Regions from separate parts of the Kribbella aluminosa genome, predicted to be linked through region 2. Evidence: riboswitches for the same ligand, from Rfam matches in the RefSeq annotation. Region 2 holds a riboswitch; the other holds the start of a gene.

Region 1 (3,357 bases), on a different contig from region 2:
CATGTGCAGCTCGCCCGACGAGGTCATCGACCTACTGGCCGGCGGCCAGGGCGTGTTCGGGATCGCGCTCGGCGGCGTCTGGCGGGAAGTCGAGGGCTCGCTGTCCGAGCTGCCGACCGAGCGCGCCGACGGCCACGACGACGAGGGCTCCGGCGGCCACGCGGGCGACGAGCTCGCCGCCCGGCGCCGCGCCCGCATGACCGGCTGACATAGTTCTTCTCTGTGCGCCCACTCACTGCTGATTCGCTCCGCGGTGTGTGGGCGACTTTGTTGTTACCGCTGAACGCCGACGACTCGATCTCGTTCGACCGCCTCGAGTCTCAGGCTCAGGCTTTGGGTGAGACCTCCGTCGCCGGCTTGTACGCCCATGGGACGGCCGGGGAGTTCCAGACGCTGACCGAGGGCGAGTACGACCGGATCAACCACATCCTCGCCGCCGCCGGAAAACCGTTCCAGATCGGAGCGAGCCATCCGTCGGCCCAGGTCCAACTGTCGCGGGTGGAGCGGGCCGCGGAACTCGCGCCCGGAGCGATCCAGGTGATAGCCCCGGACTGGTTGCCGCTGAACCCCACCGAGCTGCTGGACTTCCTGCGGCGTATCGCCGAGGCGGCGGGGGACGTGCCGCTCGTGTTGTACAACCCGCCGCATGCGAAGACGGCTGTCACGACACAGCAGCTGTGCCAGTTGGCCGAGGCTGTGCCGAGTCTCATCGGGTTGAAGACGGCCGGTGGTGACAAGGCGTGGTTCGACGAGGCGACGCGGTCGGGGCTGGCGATCTTCGTGCCGGGGCACTTCCTGGCGAGTATGTCGTTACTCGGCGCACACGGCAGCTACTCGAACGTGGCAGCGCTCTCCCCGAACGGTGCGGTCGCCACCGCGCAGGATCTCGACGTCGAGCGGCGGATCGCCGAGTTCTTCGCGGCCCACGTCGTACCGCTGCAGCAGGCCGGGCTGTCGAACCCGGCGCTGGACAAGTTCCTGGCCGCGGTCGGCGGCTCGGCGGTCGGTGGCTGGGCGGTCGGTGGCTGGGCGGACGCCGGTACGCGCGTCCGCTGGCCGATGCAGGCGGCGACCGACGAGCAGGTGGCGGCGGCGCGGCCGGTCGCCCGGAGGCTGCTGCCCGAACTGTTCTGAACTGTTCCCGGATTCCTGGTAGCCTCGACTCAGCCGTTCACAGCACTCGGGAGAGACCCGCGTCAGCGGGCGCCGAAGGGGCAATTCCTCCCCGGAACCTCTCAGGCCCACGGACCGAGTGTCACAGGCGACTCTGAAGCGCACGTTGCTGAAATCGGCACGGCGTGACAGAGGGGGAGGCCACCGGCAGCGACATCAGCATCGGAGCCTCTAGTGAACGACACCCCTCGACTTTCGGCGACGTTCGCCGACCGGCACATCGGTCCGCGTCCGGACGAGATCACCCGGATGGTCAACCTCCTCGGGTACGACGACGTCGACGCGCTCGTGGACGCCGCCGTCCCGGCGTCGATCCGCTCGACCGAGGCGATGCGGCTGCCGGAGCCCGCGTCCGAGGTGGACGCGCTGACCGAGCTCCGCCAGCTGGCCGGCCGGAACACGATCGCCACCTCGATGATCGGCCAGGGGTACTACGGCACGTTCACGCCGTCGGTGATCGTCCGCCGCCTGGTCGAGAACCCGGCCTGGTACACCGCCTACACGCCGTACCAGCCGGAGATCTCCCAGGGCCGGCTCGAAGCCCTGCTGAACTTCCAGACCGTGGTCTCCGACCTGACCGGGCTGCCGACCGCGAACGCGTCGCTGCTCGACGAGGGCACCGCGGCCGCCGAGGCGATGACGCTCGCCCACCGCTCCAACAAGAAGAGTGCCTCCGACCGGTTCCTGGTAGACGCCGACACCTTCGCCCAGACGATCGCCGTGGTGAAGACCCGGGCCGAGGCGCTCGGGATCGAGGTCGTCGTCGCGGACACCACCGACGGCCTGCCCGAGGGCGACTTCTTCGGCTTCCTGGTGCAGTATCCGGGCTCGAACGGTCTGGTCCGCGACCTGAAGCCGCTCGTCGAGTCCGCGCACGAGCGCGGCACCCTGGTCGCCGTCGCCTCCGACCTGCTCGCGCTGACGGTGCTGGAGGCGCCGGGTGAGGCCGGCGCCGACATCGTCATCGGTTCCTCGCAGCGCTTCGGCGTACCGCTGTTCTACGGCGGCCCGCACGCCGGCTTCATGTCCGTACGGTCCGGTCTCGAGCGGTCGCTGCCCGGTCGCCTGGTCGGCGTGTCCGTCGATGCCGACGGCTCCCCGGCGTACCGGCTGGCGCTGCAGACGCGGGAGCAGCACATCCGCCGCGAGAAGGCGACGTCGAACATCTGTACCGCGCAGGTCCTGCTCGCGGTCGTCGCGTCGATGTACGCCGTCTACCACGGGCCGGAGGGGCTGCGCGCGATCGCCGAGCGGGTCCACGACTACGCCGGCAAACTCGCCGCCTCGCTGCGCACCGCCGGGGTCGAGGTCGTGCACGACGAGTTCTTCGACACCGTGCTCGCCCGCGTGCCCGGTCAGGCCGCCGATGTGGTGGACGCCGCCCGGCAGAACGGGATCTGGCTGCGGCTCGTCGACGCGGACCACGTCGGCATCTCCTGCGACGAGAAGACCGACGTCGCCACGCTCACCCGGGTCTGCCAGTCCTTCGGTGTGCAGTACGACGACACGCTCGGCGCGGCCGCGATCGCGGTGCCGCGGACGACGGAGTACCTGACGCATCCGGTCTTCAACACGCACCGGTCCGAGACGGCGATGCTGCGGTACCTGCGCAAGCTGTCCGACTACGACTACGCGCTGGACCGCGGGATGATCCCGCTCGGGTCCTGCACGATGAAGCTCAACGCGACCACCGAGATGGAGCCGGTCACCTGGCCGGAGTTCGCGGACCTGCACCCGTTCGCGCCGGTCGAGGACGCGGCCGGGTACGTGACGCTGATCGGGCAGCTGGAGCGCTGGCTGGCCGAGGTGACCGGGTACGCGAAGGTCTCGATCCAGCCGAACGCGGGCTCGCAGGGTGAGCTGGCCGGTCTGCTCGCGATCCGCGGGTACCACCGCGCTCAGGGCGACCTGGAACGCAACGTGTGCCTGATCCCGGCGTCGGCGCACGGCACCAACGCCGCGTCCGCGGTGATGGCCGGGATGAAGGTCGTCGTTGTCAAGGGCAACGACGACGGCACGATCAACCTCGACGACCTGCGCGCGAAGGCCGCCGAGCACGCTTCGCGGCTTGCGGCGATCATGATCACGTACCCGTCGACGCACGGCGTGTACGAGGAGAGCGTGCGCGAGGTCTGCCAGGTCGTCCACGACCACGGCGGCCAGGTGTACGTCGACGGCGCGAAC
Region 2 (3,357 bases):
TGATCCTGCTGGACGCCGGCGTCGAGACCCGCACGCTCTACACCGCCGATGTGACCCGGACGTTCCCGGCCACCGGCGAGTACACCGCGGCGCAGCGGCAGGTGCACGACCTGGTCCACAAGGCCCAGCTCGCGTCGCTGGACGCCGTCAAGGTCGGGGCGCCGTACCGCGCCTTCCAGCACGAGGCGTTGCGCGTGCTGGCCGAGGGCCTGCGGGACTGGGGTCTGCTGGACGCGTCGATCGACGAGCTGCTCGGCCCGGACGGGCAGCAGCACCGCCGGTACATCGTCTGTGGCACCGGCCACTACATCGGCCTCGACGTACATGACTGCGACGCGTCCCGGCCGGAGGCGTACTTCGCCGGCACGATCGAGGCCGGGATGGCGCTTGCGGTCGAGCCGGGCCTGTACTTCCACCCGAACGACGAGACCGTGCCGCCGGAGCTGCGCGGGATCGGGATCCGGATCGAGGACAACGTGGTGGTGCACGAGGCCCGGCTCGAGATCCTCACCGAGGACCTGCCGATCACCACCGACGGGCTGGAGCAGTGGACCCGCTCGCACCTCGGGAGGTAATCAAGATTACCGATCACGAACGGTAACGTTCGCCGCCGCTCGACGATGTAGAGGGCGGGGAGGGCTGAACTCGGCCCGGCGCGTGGCAGTGGGGGGGCCGCGGTCCACGCGCCCGGCCGAGTCGGCCTCGACCGGGCCAGGGGGACCCGGCGGCCCCGACGTACGGGGAGTTACGACCATGAACCTACGAGTGCGCGTGGTGCACTGCGGAAGCCGGCGCTGGTACGCCGACATCGACGACGCCGACGATCCGCAACCGGACGATCCGTTCTGGTTCGTCGACAACTGCCGGACCCAGCCGCAGGCACTGGAGACCGCCTGCTCCGAGCTCAGGCTGATGTCGGGCCGGCTGGTGCGAGGCGATCGGCTCGACCGGGTGCTCGAAGTGACCGGCGTCCCGGTCTGACCGGCCACCCGGCCGGTGGTACGGCGGCGCAGGCGCTGCCGCGCTCCAGCACGTCCCGCGCGATCAGGTAGTCGTCGATCGCGGTCTGCATGCACGGGCTCTTGGCCCACTGCGGGCTCGCACCCCGAACATGGCTTGAGGGGGTTGTTAGGGTCGGCGGTGATGAGTACCAAACATGCACAGTGGTTCCGGGTGGTGGCGATCGCCGAGGCGATCTCGTGGACCGGGTTGCTGATCGGAATGCTGTTCAAGTACGTGCTGTCCGACAACGAGCTCGGGGTGAGGATCTTCGGCCCGATCCACGGCGGCGTCTTCGTCGCGTACGTCGTCACCGTGCTCGCTGTTCGCGGCCCACTGCGCTGGTCCTGGCCGGTCACACTGGCGGCGCTGGCGGCCAGTGTTCCGCCGCTGTTCACCTGGTTCTTCGAGATCTGGGCGGTCCGCACGGGCCGGATTGACGGCGCCGGGCAGACCGCCGTACCGTCCACAGCGTCAGCAAATTCAACAGCTGCATGAACCCGTGCGGGAGAGACCCGGCCAGAGCTGATTTCTGGTACCGGGCGCCGTAGGAGCAACTCTCCCCAAGAATCTCTCAGGCACCTTCACCGCGCGGGCGAGGCACCTCTGGAGAACGTCGGGTTCAACAGAGCGGGGAGGACACCAAACGGTCAACGGCGACCGGAAGGAACCTCCGCACGATGGCGATCAGTGTCTTCGATCTGTTCAGTATCGGGATCGGCCCGTCGAGCTCCCACACCGTGGGACCGATGCGCGCCGCCCGCACCTTCGCGCTCGGCCTCGCCGACGACGGCCTGCTGGCCGCGACGACGACTGTCGAGGCCCAGCTGTTCGGATCGCTCGGGGCCACCGGCCACGGGCACGGCAGCAACAAGGCGGTCGTCCTCGGGCTCGAGGGCGAGGACCCCGAGTCGATCGTGACGCACTCCGTCGACGCCCGGGTCGAGACGATCCGCGAGCGTGGCCGGCTGCTGCTCGCGGGCGTCCGGGAGATCGCGTTCGACGAGCGCCACGACCTCGTGATGCACCGTCGCAAGACGCTCCCGTACCACCCGAACGGGATGATCTTCGTCGCCCGTGACGACCAGGGCGCAGTACTGCGGGAACGCACGTACTACTCGGTCGGCGGCGGCTTCGTGGTCGACGAGAACGCCGCCGCGGGCGACCGGATCGTCCTCGACACCACCCCGCTGAAGTACCCGTTCAGCACCGGCGCCGAGCTGCTCGACCGGTGCCGGGAGTCGCAGTTGCCGGTCAGCGAGGTGATGCTCGCGAACGAGCTGGCCTGGCGGACCGAGGACGAGATCCGCGACGGCCTGCTGCGGATCTGGCAGGTGATGCAGGACTGCGTCCGCGAGGGCTGCGAGACCGAGGGCATCCTGCCCGGCGGCCTGAAGGTGCCGCGCCGCGCGCACTCCCTGCACCGGAAGCTCAGCCAGGACCCGTGGTCGGTCGACCCGCTCAAGGTGATGGACTGGGTGAACCTGTTCGCGCTCGCGGTCAACGAGCAGAACGCGTCCGGCGGCCGGATCGTCACCGCGCCGACGAACGGTGCCGCGGGCATCATTCCCGCCGTACTGCACTACTACCGGCGGTTCGTGCCGGGGGCAACCGAGGACGGCGCGGTCCGGTTCCTGCTGACGGCTGGTGCGATCGGCGTGCTCTACAAGGAGAACGCGTCGATCTCCGGCGCCGAGGTCGGCTGCCAGGGCGAGGTCGGGTCCGCCTGCTCGATGGCCGCGGCCGGTCTCTGCGAGGTTCTCGGCGGTACGCCGCAACAGGTCGAGAACGCCGCCGAGATTGGGATGGAGCACAACCTCGGCCTGACCTGCGACCCGGTCGGCGGGCTGGTGCAGATCCCGTGCATCGAGCGGAACGCGATGGCGTCGGTGAAGGCGATCAACGCGGCCCGGATGGCGATGCACGGCGACGGCGTCCACGTGGTCACGCTCGACAAGGTGATCAAGACGATGCGCGAGACCGGCCGGGACATGAAGGTCAAGTACAAGGAGACCTCCCGCGGCGGCCTCGCCGTCAACGTCATCGAGTGCTGATGCCGTGCACGTAGCACCCACACGACTGCCTAGGGATTGGCAGTACCAGGCTGCGCCGCACCGCGCGCGGAATACTGGAGTGCATGGGTGAGCTCGGGAGGACGTTGCATGCCTGGCGGGACCGGGTGACGCCGGCGGACGTCGGGTTGCCGACCGGCGGGAACCGGCGTGCGCCCGGTCTCCGGCGTGAGGAGCTGGCGCTGCTCGCCGGGCTGTCGGTCGACTACGTCGTACGACTGGAGCAGGGTCGCTCGGACTCCCCGTCCGTCCAGGTGCTGACCGCGCTGGCCCGGGCGCTCCGGCT

What was found. Region 2 has a riboswitch for glycine ahead of JOF29_RS01480 (L-serine ammonia-lyase). Riboswitches for the same ligand answer to the same signal wherever they lie in the genome.
Region 1: it holds a riboswitch for glycine, as region 2 does, so the genes downstream of both, gcvP (aminomethyl-transferring glycine dehydrogenase) here and JOF29_RS01480 (L-serine ammonia-lyase) in region 2, are expected to answer to the same signal.

The regions. Positions count from the first base shown of each region.
Region 1 is NZ_JAGINT010000002.1:4,258,359-4,261,715, forward strand. Features, by position in the region: gene JOF29_RS41335 (MerR family transcriptional regulator) at 1-208, shown strand, start outside; gene JOF29_RS41340 (dihydrodipicolinate synthase family protein) at 256-1,134, shown strand; glycine riboswitch at 1,172-1,261, shown strand; gene gcvP (aminomethyl-transferring glycine dehydrogenase) at 1,348-3,357, shown strand, end outside.
Region 2 is NZ_JAGINT010000001.1:281,951-285,307, forward strand. Features, by position in the region: gene JOF29_RS01465 (aminopeptidase P family protein) at 1-575, shown strand, start outside; gene JOF29_RS01470 (hypothetical protein) at 754-981, shown strand; gene JOF29_RS01475 (DUF3817 domain-containing protein) at 1,144-1,497, shown strand; glycine riboswitch at 1,495-1,599, shown strand; gene JOF29_RS01480 (L-serine ammonia-lyase) at 1,680-3,053, shown strand; gene JOF29_RS01485 (helix-turn-helix transcriptional regulator) at 3,137-3,357, shown strand, end outside.